Regions from separate parts of the Peribacillus sp. 05N428 genome, predicted to be linked through region 3. Evidence: predicted binding sites of a transcription regulator. Region 3 holds the regulator's gene; each other region holds the start of a gene.
What was found. The regulator LexA, encoded in region 3, represses DNA repair genes until DNA is damaged. The targets are predictions, from matches to a motif close to CGAACATATGTTCG.
Positions count from the first base shown of each region.

Region 1: the regulator LexA is predicted to act here: its motif matches at 1,453-1,466, upstream of recA (recombinase RecA).
Region 2: the regulator LexA is predicted to act here: its motif matches at 2,317-2,330, upstream of AC1DIV_RS26315 (Y-family DNA polymerase).

Region 1 is NZ_JBFTMS010000011.1:40,149-44,404, reverse strand. Features, by position in the region: gene pgsA (CDP-diacylglycerol--glycerol-3-phosphate 3-phosphatidyltransferase) at 1-8, shown strand, start outside; gene AC1DIV_RS12650 (competence/damage-inducible protein A) at 31-1,263, shown strand; gene recA (recombinase RecA) at 1,612-2,658, shown strand; gene rny (ribonuclease Y) at 3,012-4,256, shown strand, end outside.
Region 2 is NZ_JBFTMS010000050.1:22,845-27,100, reverse strand. Features, by position in the region: gene AC1DIV_RS26330 (SDR family NAD(P)-dependent oxidoreductase) at 1-582, shown strand, start outside; gene AC1DIV_RS26325 (hypothetical protein) at 731-1,258, shown strand; gene AC1DIV_RS26320 (C40 family peptidase) at 1,310-1,969, opposite strand; gene AC1DIV_RS26315 (Y-family DNA polymerase) at 2,384-3,643, shown strand; gene AC1DIV_RS26310 (YolD-like family protein) at 3,670-4,002, shown strand; gene AC1DIV_RS26305 (iron-sulfur cluster biosynthesis family protein) at 4,227-4,256, shown strand, end outside.
Region 3 is NZ_JBFTMS010000014.1:62,747-67,002, reverse strand. Features, by position in the region: gene AC1DIV_RS14845 (esterase/lipase family protein) at 1-828, shown strand, start outside; gene lexA (transcriptional repressor LexA) at 1,393-2,016, opposite strand; gene yneA (cell division suppressor protein YneA) at 2,172-2,483, shown strand; gene AC1DIV_RS14830 (YneB family resolvase-like protein) at 2,503-3,159, shown strand; gene AC1DIV_RS14825 (DUF896 domain-containing protein) at 3,225-3,458, shown strand; gene tkt (transketolase) at 3,689-4,256, shown strand, end outside.

The DNA.
Region 1 (4,256 bases), on a different contig from region 3:
CAAAGTAAAACGAATGGTGGTTTTGAAAAGATGGATGCAGAAATCATTGCAGTGGGCTCAGAGCTTCTTTTAGGTCAAATCAATAACACTAATGGAAGATTCTTATCGCAGCAGTTTGCGGAAATGGGAATCAACGTTTTTTACCATACTGTGGTCGGAGATAACGACCGCCGATTACAACAAGCTATAGAAATCGCTGAATCGAGGGCGAACTTGATTGTTTTTACCGGTGGGCTTGGTCCTACCAAAGATGACTTAACGAAAGAAACGATTGCTCGCCATATCGGGAAAAAGCTCGTTTTTAATGATGAAGCTTTGCAATCCATTGAAGCTTACTTCCAAAAACGGGAACGGCCGATGACGGAAAACAACAAAAAGCAGGCCCTTGTCTTGGAAGGCAGTGAAGTGTTGGCAAACGATCATGGCATGGCCCCGGGAATGGTTTTGTCCAAATCTGGGATTACATATATGCTCCTGCCTGGTCCACCAAGTGAAATGGAGCCGATGTTTTTAAGTTATGGTTATGAAAAAATCATGAATAAATTGGAAAAGCATGAACGGATCGATTCCAAGGTTCTTCGGTTCTACGGTATAGGTGAAGCCGAACTGGAAACGGTGATTGAAGATCTCCTTGTCAATCAAACGAATCCGACAATCGCTCCGCTTGCAGCCGAAGGGGAAGTGACGTTAAGGATCACCGCCAAAGGCCCTTCTAAAGAAAAATGCGAAGAACTTATTTTAGAAACGGAAAAAGAAATTCTTAGCCGGGTCGGCAAGTTCCATTATGGAAGTGATAATACTTCGCTAATAAAGGAACTTGTAAAAGAATTAACGGTCCGCAAGCTTTCAATCGCGGCAGCTGAAAGCTTGACCGGGGGGATGTTCCAAGAACAGCTGACAACCATCCCGGGCGCCGGTAAAGTCTTTAAGGGCGGAATGGTCTGCTATACGAATGATGCGAAGTCCAATGTCCTCGGCGTCAGTGATGATACCATATCTGAGTATGGGGTGGTCAGCGGTGAGTGTGCAATGGAAATGGCCTCTAATGTCCGGAGTAAGCTCGATGCGGATGTAGGCATAAGCTTTACGGGTGTTGCGGGGCCGGACGAACAAGAAGGCAAGCCTGTAGGTACAGTATTTATTGGCATTTCCTATCGGGATGGAAACACTCACTTCAAGGAGTTGAATCTTTCCGGAAGCAGGGCGCAAAACCGTATTCGGAGTGTGAAGTACGGTTGTCATTACCTATTAAGGGATTTATAAACGCCATAAGCAGAGCTTTTTTACAGCTCTGCTTTTTATTTGGTTTTAGAAGTTTGTTTCTTGAAAAATAGGGAAAAAAGAAAAAAGTTAATTCAATGAAAATGTTTTTTTTAGGGAGTAAGTGAAGCGAAATGGAGATTTCCTTAAGCTAAAACGCTTTTTTACAAAGAATATCCCGAAAGAAAAAAACGAATGAATGTTCGACTTTTTGCTTGGCAAAATAGTAAAAAGAGTATATAGTAAAGATAGGTTTTGAGACAGGTTACAAACCTTGATCTCGAATAATTGCTAACGTAAGTACACCTTTAATCGGACAGCCGATTAGTTGAATATAGAGGAGGAAATTGAGTGAGTGATCGTCAAGCGGCTTTAGATATGGCGTTAAAACAAATTGAGAAACAATTTGGTAAAGGTTCGATTATGAAACTTGGGGAACAGACTGATCGTAGGATTTCAACGATCTCAAGCGGTTCTTTAGCATTGGACGTAGCGTTGGGAGTGGGCGGATATCCAAGAGGCCGGGTCATTGAGATATATGGACCTGAAAGCTCCGGTAAAACGACTGTAGCATTACATGCCATTGCAGAGGTACAAAAGACTGGCGGGACGGCTGCATTTATTGATGCCGAGCATGCTTTAGATCCAGCATATTCAGAAAAACTTGGTGTGAATATCGATGAGTTACTGCTTTCACAGCCTGATACGGGTGAACAAGCCTTAGAGATTGCTGAAGCGTTAGTTCGAAGCGGAGCGGTAGATATCATTGTCATTGACTCGGTGGCAGCACTTGTTCCTAAAGCTGAAATCGAAGGCGAAATGGGAGATTCCCATATGGGTCTCCAAGCCCGGATGATGTCTCAGGCACTTAGAAAACTGTCTGGTTCCATTAATAAATCAAATACCATTGCCATTTTCATTAACCAAGTCCGTGAAAAAATCGGTGTTATGTTTGGGAATCCAGAAACGACTCCGGGAGGCCGGGCATTGAAGTTCTATTCAACTGTTCGTCTGGAAGTGCGCCGTGCGGAGCAATTAAAACAAGGTAATGAAATCGTGGGTAATAAAACGAAAATCAAAGTTGTAAAAAACAAGGTTGCTCCACCATTCCGCCAAGCAGAAGTTGACATCATGTATGGTCAAGGGATTTCACAGGAAGGTGAAATCATCGATATGGGTGCAGACCTTGATATCGTCCTTAAAAGCGGCTCATGGTATTCATACAATGAAGAGCGTGTCGGACAAGGCCGTGAAAATGCGAAGCTGTTCCTGAAAGAAAATCAGGATATCGCTCAGGAAATTTCTCAGAAAATCAGAGATCACTATAATCTTGATGGAGAGCATGAATTACCACCAGAAGAAAATGAAACAGAAGAGCATTTTGAATTGCTTGATTAATGATATTTGGAAAAGGCCTAAGCTTATTCGCTTAGGCCTTTTCTGTATATTTTAAGAAAAATGCGAAATTTCCAGCGGATTAAATGGCATTGTAATCAGATTTACAGACTTCTTCCATAATGAATGCTGTACATTATGATGGTTAATATTAAGAAAACTTGAATAATCATTGATACATAAGGGACAAACGCTTGACAATAAAAATTCTCAACTATACAATTAATATGTATATTTTACAATTTTTCAAACTAAAATTTTGAAAATTAAGTGCTGTATATTGAATTTATGTGCAATGTACTTGCCGACAGTTCAACATTTTATGTAAAAAGTTCATAGCAAGGGGAGGTGAAACGATGGAACCCATGACAATCATCTTCACTTTGCTTGGCCTAATCGTCGGTGCAGTTGTTGGTTATTTTATTCACAAATCAAAATTTGAGAGTAGAATAGCAGGGGCAAAGGGCTCTGCAGAACACATCCTTGAGGATGCAAAACGTGAAGCGGAAGCACTTAAGAAAGAAGCCTTGTTGGAAGCAAAAGATGAAATTCATAAAGTTCGTGCCGATTCGGATCGGGAAGCCCGTGAAAGAAGGAACGAATTACAAAAACAAGAAAATCGGTTATTGCAAAGAGAAGAGAATCTGGACCGTAAGGATGAAACGTTAGACAAACGTGAGAGCCTTTTGGAGAAAAAAGATGATTCTCTAAACCAAAGACAACAGCATATTGAAGAGATGGAAAGCAAAGTGGAAGAGATGGTTCGTAAGCAGCAAACAGAGCTTGAACGTGTTTCCGGTTTAACTCGTGAAGAGGCTAAAGCAATCATTATAGACCGAATGGAAAACGAGCTTGCTCACGATGTAGCGCTTATGATTAAAGAAAGTGATACCCGTGCCAAAGAAGAAGCTGATAAAAAAGCAAAAGAAGTCCTTTCTCTTGCCATTCAGCGTTGTGCGGCTGATCATGTTGCAGAGACCACCGTTTCTGTAGTAAATCTTCCAAACGATGAAATGAAAGGACGGATAATCGGACGTGAAGGACGAAATATCCGGACGTTAGAAACGCTAACAGGTATTGACCTTATTATTGATGATACTCCTGAAGCTGTCATTTTATCTGGATTCGATCCAATTAGACGGGAAACGGCACGCTTGGCTCTTGAGAAACTTGTTCAGGACGGACGGATCCATCCGGCTCGCATTGAAGAAATGGTTGACAAAGCAAGACGTGAGGTAGATGAACATATTCGTGAAATTGGTGAACAGACTACTTTTGAAGTTGGAGTTCACGGTCTCCATCCAGATCTCATCAAAATACTAGGACGTTTGAAATTCCGTACCAGTTATGGGCAAAACGTACTTAAACATTCAATTGAAGTGGCCCAGCTTTCAGGTTTACTGGCCGCTGAGCTTGGTGAGGATGAAGTTCTTGCCCGCCGTGCAGGTTTATTGCATGATATTGGGAAAGCGATCGATCATGAAGTGGAAGGCAGTCACGTTGAAATTGGCGTTGAATTAGCAACCAAATATAAAGAGCATCCAACTGTCATTAACAGCATCGCTTCACATCATGGCGATACGGAACCAACTTCCATCATT
Region 2 (4,256 bases), on a different contig from region 3:
GTGACAAATGTTTTTAATGACATCCATGAGCAAATAGGTGAAGTGGATGTGTTGGTCAACAATGCTGGTTTCGGCACGTTTAAAGAAGCGCAGGATACGGAATTAAATGAAACGAAAGCAATGTTTGCTGTCAACGTCATTGGATTAATGGCCTGCACAAAGCTGGTTCTGCCGTATATGAAGCAGAGAAAATCGGGGCATATCATCAATATCGCTTCACAGGCCGGTAAAATCGCCACTCCTAAATCAACATTGTACTCTTCTACCAAGTTCGCAGTTCTTGGCTATTCAAACGCACTTCGGCTCGAACTGATGGAAGATCATGTTTTTGTGACCACCGTCAATCCTGGCCCTATAGAAACGAATTTCTTTAACATTGCGGATGAATCAGGTACATACTTAAAGAACGTTGAAAAATTCATGCTTAAGCCTGGAGATGTCGCTGCTAAAATCGTTGCGGCGATGCTGACCAACAAGAGGGAAATCAATCTCCCTGGCTGGATGAATTTAGCTGGGAAATGGTATAACATGTTTCCGAAGGTCACCGAAACATTAGGAAAAAAAGCATTTTTCAAAAAGTAGGCTAGTCTTTCGATACCAGACGAAAAATGGTCCAATAATAGGTAAAGGGGAATGTCGATGACATTCCCCTTTGATTTAACCGAAGTTATCATTTGAATGGGTAACTATTTCATGGGGAGTCCGTCTATTTCTATTAGGAGGGATTTTCATGAAGATGATGGTAAACCTTTATATATATTTATTCGTCGCCCTTATTCTGGGCAGCTGTCAATCCCCCGATTGGAACATGGATGAATCCATTGATAAAGGGGAAGAAGGTTTCATTACGGATCTTGACGATAAGAGGATTTTAATTAAAGGGACGTACTATAAGGTGACCAATGATACATATATTCAAGATCAACATGGTAATGACCTCGATTATTCCGAACTGGAAATAGGGATGAAAGTGAAACCATGGCACCGGGGCGGGGTGAAGAAATCATTTCCTGGGAAAGCGGAAGCGGAATTGATTCTTGTTTTGACGGATGAAAATAGCTTGGCCGAACAAAGGGCGGTCATTGCTGCTCTCGATCATGTCAGCAAAGCGGAAAGTCAGCGATTCATGGTTCTCGAAGTCGCCCATTTACCTTCAGAGCATGTTTATAATATCGAAATGATGAATCGTTCCAACTTGGATTCTTCATTCATTGTGACAGTTGAGGATGTAACGGATGAAATATTATATATAAAATAAAACAACCGGACTGAATCACTTTGAATTCCGTCCGGCTGTTTGTCCTGGATTTTATAAAGTTTTCGCACCTAAATATTTTGGTTTCCAATAAGAATTATCCATATCCGTAATGGTTATTCCTTTGGAAGACGTAGCACTAATGAATTGACCATTTCCGATATAGATCCCAACATGGGATACTCCTGTTCTTCCAGAAGAAGTATCAAAGAATACAAGATCACCCTTAGCTGGTGAAGATACTTTTAAACCCGTATTGGAATAGAGCAAGGATGTTGTACGCGGTAAGGTAATTCCTTGAGATTTCTGGAATACGTAATAGACGAAGCCTGAGCAGTCAAATCCAGTTGGTGTTGTTCCGCCCCATTTGTAGGGTTTGCCTATTAAGGTTTTTGCATAGCTGATCAAGCTAGTATTATTGACATTATAAACACCAAGCGCATTAAATGTGTTACGGCCGGCAATTCCGTCGGCAGTCAACCCTTTGGCTTTTTGGAATTTTTTTACTGCAGATACAGAATAGGTGCCGTAATATGTAGTCAGTGAACCTGAATATGTGAAATAACCTTTGGTTTTTAATAGTTGTTGTAGTTGTTTGACATCACTATGTGTCATTCCGGGTCTGAGGGTTTGGTCTCCAATATTGGCAAAGGCTTGCAGTGGGGTTAGCATCATGGCAGATGCAACAGCAGCTGAAGCGATCCATTTCTTCATAATTTTCATTTCCTCTCTATCTATCTCTCTATTATTTCTTAACAATATTATCCTACAATACCATTATGACAAATAGACATAATTTTGGTTACATTTTCATTACAAAAAATGAGCATTAAGACTGGATTCCAAGTAGACGAAAGCCTGTTGAAAAGGGTGGGGGGATTTTAAAAGACTAAGCATATGGACCTACTTAAAATTATTCAAGCTACCAATTAATCTTTTTCAAAAAAACAATCTGGATGCTAAGTTTAAATTTGGTATTTTATCCATTTTTAGTATCTATTATATTTTTCAAGGAAATTACAATAAAAAGTAGAAATTTGTATGAAAACTTCCATTGAATAAGAACGTATATTCGGTTAAAGTTATGAATATAATAAAGCGAACGTATATTCTTGTTAGGGTGAAGAAATGATGGATTATGGGACGATGCCGAAACAATCAATTATGTGTATCGATATGAAAAGTTTTTATGCAAGCTGTTCAGCGGTCATGCTTGGTCTGGACCCGCTTGATTGTTATCTGGCGGTGGTTGGTGATTTGAAGAGGACAGGGAGCATTGTGCTCGCGGCTTCTCCAAAGATGAAGAAGGAATTTGGCATCAAGACAGGTTCGCGGATGTTTGAGATCCCGAATGACCCGAGGATTGTCGTCGTTGAACCTAAAATGGCGACTTATTTAAGGGTTTCGACGGAAATCACCCGCTTGTTCAACCGTTATGTGCCAAAAGAAGCGATTCACGTATATAGTGTGGACGAAAGTTTTGTGAAAGTCGATGGTGCCGCTTCTTTATGGGGAGATGCCCGCATGATAGCTGAAAAGATAAAAGATGAAATTGAACGGGAATTACAGCTCCCCTGTGCCATTGGAATTGGACCGAACATGCTCATGGCAAAACTTTGCCTTGATTTGGAAGCCAAACATCAGGGGATTGCAGAATGGAAGTATGAGGATGTGCCAAGCAAACTTTGGCCGATTTCCCCGCTTCGTGAAATGTGGGGGATCGGCAGGCGCGTAGAAAAAACCCTTCATGGAATGGGTATATTTACGGTTGGGCAGCTTGCCAATTATGATCTTGAATTACTTGAAGCGAAGTTTGGAATTATGGGCAATCAGCTTTACCACCATGCCTGGGGAATAGATTTATCCGATATGGGGGCAGCGATCATCGAAGGGCAGGTCAGCTTCGGCAAAAGTCAAATCCTGCTGCGGGATTATAAGGATGAGCATGAGGTAAAGCAGGTCATGCTGGAAATTTGCGAAGAAGTTGGAAGAAGGGCACGCACCCATCGTAAGGCAGGAAGAACGGTGAGCCTAGGCATTGGTTACAGCAAGGATGAGTTTGGCGGAGGTTTCCATCGTTCGCGTTCGATTAATGAACCGACCAACATCACGATGGAGTTATATAAAGTTTGCCTGGAGCTTTTCCATGAGAACTATAAGCAAAAAACGGTTCGAAGCATAGAGGTCAGACTCTCGAATATTGTGGATGATAATGAGATGCAGCTGACTTTATTTGATGCTTCGCGCTGGAAGAAGCGGGAATTGAGTTACACGGTTGATCGAATCCGCCACAAATATGGAGCCAAATCGTTATTGCGTGCCGTTTCGTATACAGAAGCAGGTACAGCCGTATACCGAAGCAAGCTGCTTGGTGGGCATAAGGCGTAAGGCTGACTTTGAAAGGAGGGAAAAGAATGATTCGTGATCGCGGCCGTATCAAATGGACATCGATGATGTTGCCGGAACATGTGAAGATGCTCCGGGATTGGGTGGTGGAGGATGGCTATGAAACGAAGCGCATCCTGGATGAGCAGCAACTGGAAGAAATGAATGCGGTAATGGGGGAAGCGATGGAGGAAAGAAAGGATGTCACGATTGCTCATTATGAAGGAAACCGGTATCAGCTGTTAATCGGCAGGATCCATTATTATAATGAGCTCACCCAAAAGCTCCATATCGTTGACCGGTTTGAGCAGGCTCACTATATCAGGCTTTCCGATATAGCGGATGTAAGGATAATGGAATGATGAGCGGAAGGGCTGTTCCCCAAGGGACAGCCTTTCATTTTCGAAACGGCATCGTGATGAAAGGACTGACGTGATATAAGAGAATCGGCATTTGTTAGAACGGTCCATGAGGAAAGTGATTTCCGTGAGGGCAGATCTTGCATAAGGAAGCAGGCAGTTTCGTTAACAGAAACGTTTTTATCGTTTATAATGGGGGAATGCAAAGACATCGGGAGGCAGCAATCATGTATATTGAATGGACGGAAACAGCGGCT
Region 3 (4,256 bases):
GTGAATGTATGGAGTACAAAAATACCCTATGCAACACATTTATTTACGGATCCCAACTTTGATCACGACAATATTCGAGTTGGCTCAGCTGTATTTTCAAGAATTGAACCCTATTTAAAAAGCACATCCACCACTGGGATTCCTGCATATCATGTCAATTATAAAGAACGAGTTGAAGATGATGTCATTACAACCGCACTCGCTCAAACCGTTCTGGGTGATGTCCTGAAACAAAATGTCTGGGTCGAACAAAGCTTCCATGTAAATGAAGCGGCCCCAGGTAATATAAGCATATATACAGCCTCAAATGATGTCGAGGTTGAATTGATTTCTCCATCCAATAAAAAGTATTCACCTTCCTTAAAGGTCCATTCAGCCAAAAATGAAACTTCCTTTTTTAATGGTGCAACCATCCAATCATTCTACAGAAATAACCTTGAAATTGGTGACTGGAAAGTACGAATGAAGACTAAATCGCCAAAAGACGCCTTCCTGTTCACAGCCCAATTTAACGAAAAGAATCCCATTACATTAAGTATGGCCGGTAAAGTTAAGCAAAAAGATGCAAAATTTTTAATAAAGAATCCAATGAATGATAAAAAAAGACCAATCAGTACAACATTTTTGGTTCATCTGATAGATGAAACCGGTAATGAAATTAGTGAAAAAAACTCAATTAAGGCAATGGATACTGAAAATTTTACTGGCACCCTTCCAGAAGTACCTAAGTCAGGTGTTTATAATGTAACAATAGATGTTAAGGAAAAAAATGTGGATGGTACCGAAAGAACCCGGACGCTGATTCGTTCGGTCTATATTGAGAAATAGCGAAATGCCTTCTCTTAGTTGAGGAGGCATTTTTTTGATGAAATATGAGGTAGGTGCGAAATGGTACGGGTAACTAGGGAGATGGTAATTCCGCCAATGTAAACAGCCGTACTCCTATATAAAAGTATTAATTCAACGGGTGTTAGGTGGATATATTTAGGAGTGAGTTCCCTGGAAATAAAGATTTATGCTTGGTAATGAAAGATCTAATGAGCAAGGAAACATTCATTAAGCAAATTGCTCCTTATGGCCAGAAAATTAAACAGGACATATTGGTGGAATGACTTGGTCGATCTAACCTTATTAAAGTGAACCAAAGGTTAAAAGTGAAATTAATTGTAAAGGGGGGATTTTAAACCCTCTTTTTTTTATTTCAATGAGCTTTCTTCCAAAGTACATATTACCAGAAAGGCGATGGTCTAACTTTCATCCGTTATAAAGGATGTTTAATTTCCCATGAAACTAGATTCTATTAAAAAATATTTCAATATCTACTCTTCCAAATGCATATTGAGAGAATTCTGGACATAAATTAAACAAACAAAAAAAGCGCGGGAAGCGCTTTTAGTGTATTTGTCTATATAAGCCTATTACTTTTCCAAGTATCGAAACATCTCGTAAAATAATTGGTTCCATATTTGAGTTCTCAGGCTGAAGCCTTATGTAATCCGGTTCCTTAAAGAATCGTTTTACAGTGGCTTCATCATCTTCCGTCATCGCCACGACGATATCTCCATTATTGGCACTGCTTTGTTGTTTCACGATGACATAATCTCCATCATGAATTCCTGCTTCAATCATACTTTCACCCATGATTTCCAGCATGAATACATGGTCATCATGTGGAACCATGCTTTCGGGAAGCGGAAAGTATTCTTCAATGTTCTCAATAGCTGTTATCGGCATGCCCGCTGTTACTTTTCCAAGTAACGGCACGTTCACGACATTGGCTTTGGGAATATTGTTCGCTTCCTCCAAATTCATTATTTCAATGGCCCTTGGCTTGGTTGGGTCACGTCTAATAAGGCCTTTACTTTCCAGGCGGGATAAATGTCCGTGTACTGTTGAACTTGATGCAAGTCCCACTGCTTCGCCAATCTCCCGTACGGAAGGCGGATACCCTTTTTGGCGAACCTCTTCTTTAATGAAATCAAGAATATCTTGCTGCCGTTTTGATAGTTTTGTCATTTGTGCACCTCTTCCCCAATGTTCTTTGCTACATTATAGCATGGCCCCCATCTCTATACAAACATAAGTTCGAATTTTGTTGTTGACTGAAACAAACGTTCGTATTATAATTTGATCATAACATACGAACGAACATTCGCTTTGGAGGGATTATTATGAAAAAATTATACAAAAATTATATTTATACGATTCTATTAGCGGGATCAGTATTCATCTTTTCAATTTTATTCTCTTGTACATTGAACAATGATCAAAAAAAGGATTTCCTTTCTATAGAAGTAAGCGAAGGTGACACCCTATGGGGAATTGCCGAAGAATATGAAGAAACAAATTTGACAAAAAAAGAATTCATTGGTTGGATAGAAGAGAATAATGGAGTCAGTGCGGATTCGATAAAACCTGGACAAATCATTGTCATACCGGTTAAAGGGGAAGAACTTGTCCAGAATTTGGCCAGTGAGCAGTAAGTAGTAAAGGTAGGGTATTATGAAGGCGGTAATCTATTGTAGGGTCAGCACCGAAAAAGAGTCACAGGAAACATCATTGGCAAGGCAGGAAGATGAATTAGTCAAATTGGCTGAAAAGATGGATGTGGAAGTTGTCTCCATTATAAAAGAACAGGCAAGTGGTTATGAGTTGAATCGGGATGGCATTTTTGACATGCTCGAACTATTTAAAACCAAAGAAGCTGAAGTCCTTTTAATCCAGGACGAAACAAGACTGGGAAGAGGGAATGCCAAAATAGCCCTTTTCCATGTCATCCTTAAAGAAGATGTGAAAATTTATACGCTCTCACACGATGGGGAGCTGGAGTTATCGGATTCGGATGCCATGGTCATCCAGATAGTGGGCATTGTAGAAGAATATCAAAGGAAACTACATAATCTTAAAATAAAGCGCGGAATGATGAGAGCCGTTGAAAAAGGGTACCGTCCTCAAAAAAATCTTCACAACCAAAGGAATTCCACTGGAAGGGACCGTATGGAGATTCCTATTGAAGAAATTATTAAACTGCGTGCCAATGGGTTGACATTCTCAGAAATCGCAGCCACATTAAGGGGCTTTGGATACAATGTATCTAAGGCTACTGTGAACAGGCGTTTTCTCGAACATCAAATGAATACAAAGGAAAGTAAATCATAGAACTTGTAATTTCGCTTTTTTTTTAATACCATGACAATATCCGCAGATTATGAAGGAGCGAAATTATGTTATCAAAAGAAAAAATAGCCCGTATAAATGTACTTTCTAAAAAGGCAAAGGCTGAAGGCTTGACGGAAGTTGAAGCGAAAGAGCAAACCCAATTGAGAAGTGAATATTTGGAAACATTCAGAAAATCCATGTCCGACACGTTGGAGCATGTGAAAGTCGTGGATCCAGAGGGTAATGACGTCACTCCTCAAAAGATAAAAAATATAAAAGAAAAACGAAATTTACATTAATGCTTGGATTCCTCTGATGGAACATTCCATTTGAGGATTCTTTGGCATTTTGGAGTAAAAAGAGAGTGCATTCATGTATGTATTCTCCTATTTAGTTTAATCTAAATAGGGGCTTCTCTTATTTCTAGAAAATTTTAATATTGAGGCAGTAAATAGTGATTTTAGTTGTGATATTATGCTTGTCACTATAATATAAAGAGGTACATTACAGGAAGGGATGTTTTTACAATATGTTAGATAAATTAGATGCACTTTCTATCAATACGATTCGTACATTATCAATTGATGCAATTGAAAAGGCTAATTCCGGCCATCCAGGTATGCCAATGGGGGCAGCGCCAATGGCGTATAAACTATGGACCGAATATATGAACCATAACCCGAAAAATCCAGATTGGTTTAATAGAGATCGCTTTGTTCTTTCAGCTGGACATGGTTCTATGCTGTTATACAGCCTTCTTCATTTATCGGGCTATGGCTTATCTATCGATGATTTGAAAAGCTTCCGTCAATGGGGCAGTAAAACTCCAGGACATCCTGAATTCGGACATACGGCTGGTGTAGATGCAACTACCGGGCCGCTTGGACAAGGTATTGCAATGGCAGTCGGAATGGCAATGGCTGAACGTCACTTGGCTGAAAGCTATAACCGCGATTCTTATAATGTGGTCGATCATTATACATATAGCATTTGTGGAGATGGAGATTTAATGGAAGGTGTTTCTGCAGAAGCCGCTTCATTAGCTGGACATCTACAACTGGGAAGACTTGTTGTTTTATATGATTCTAATGATATTT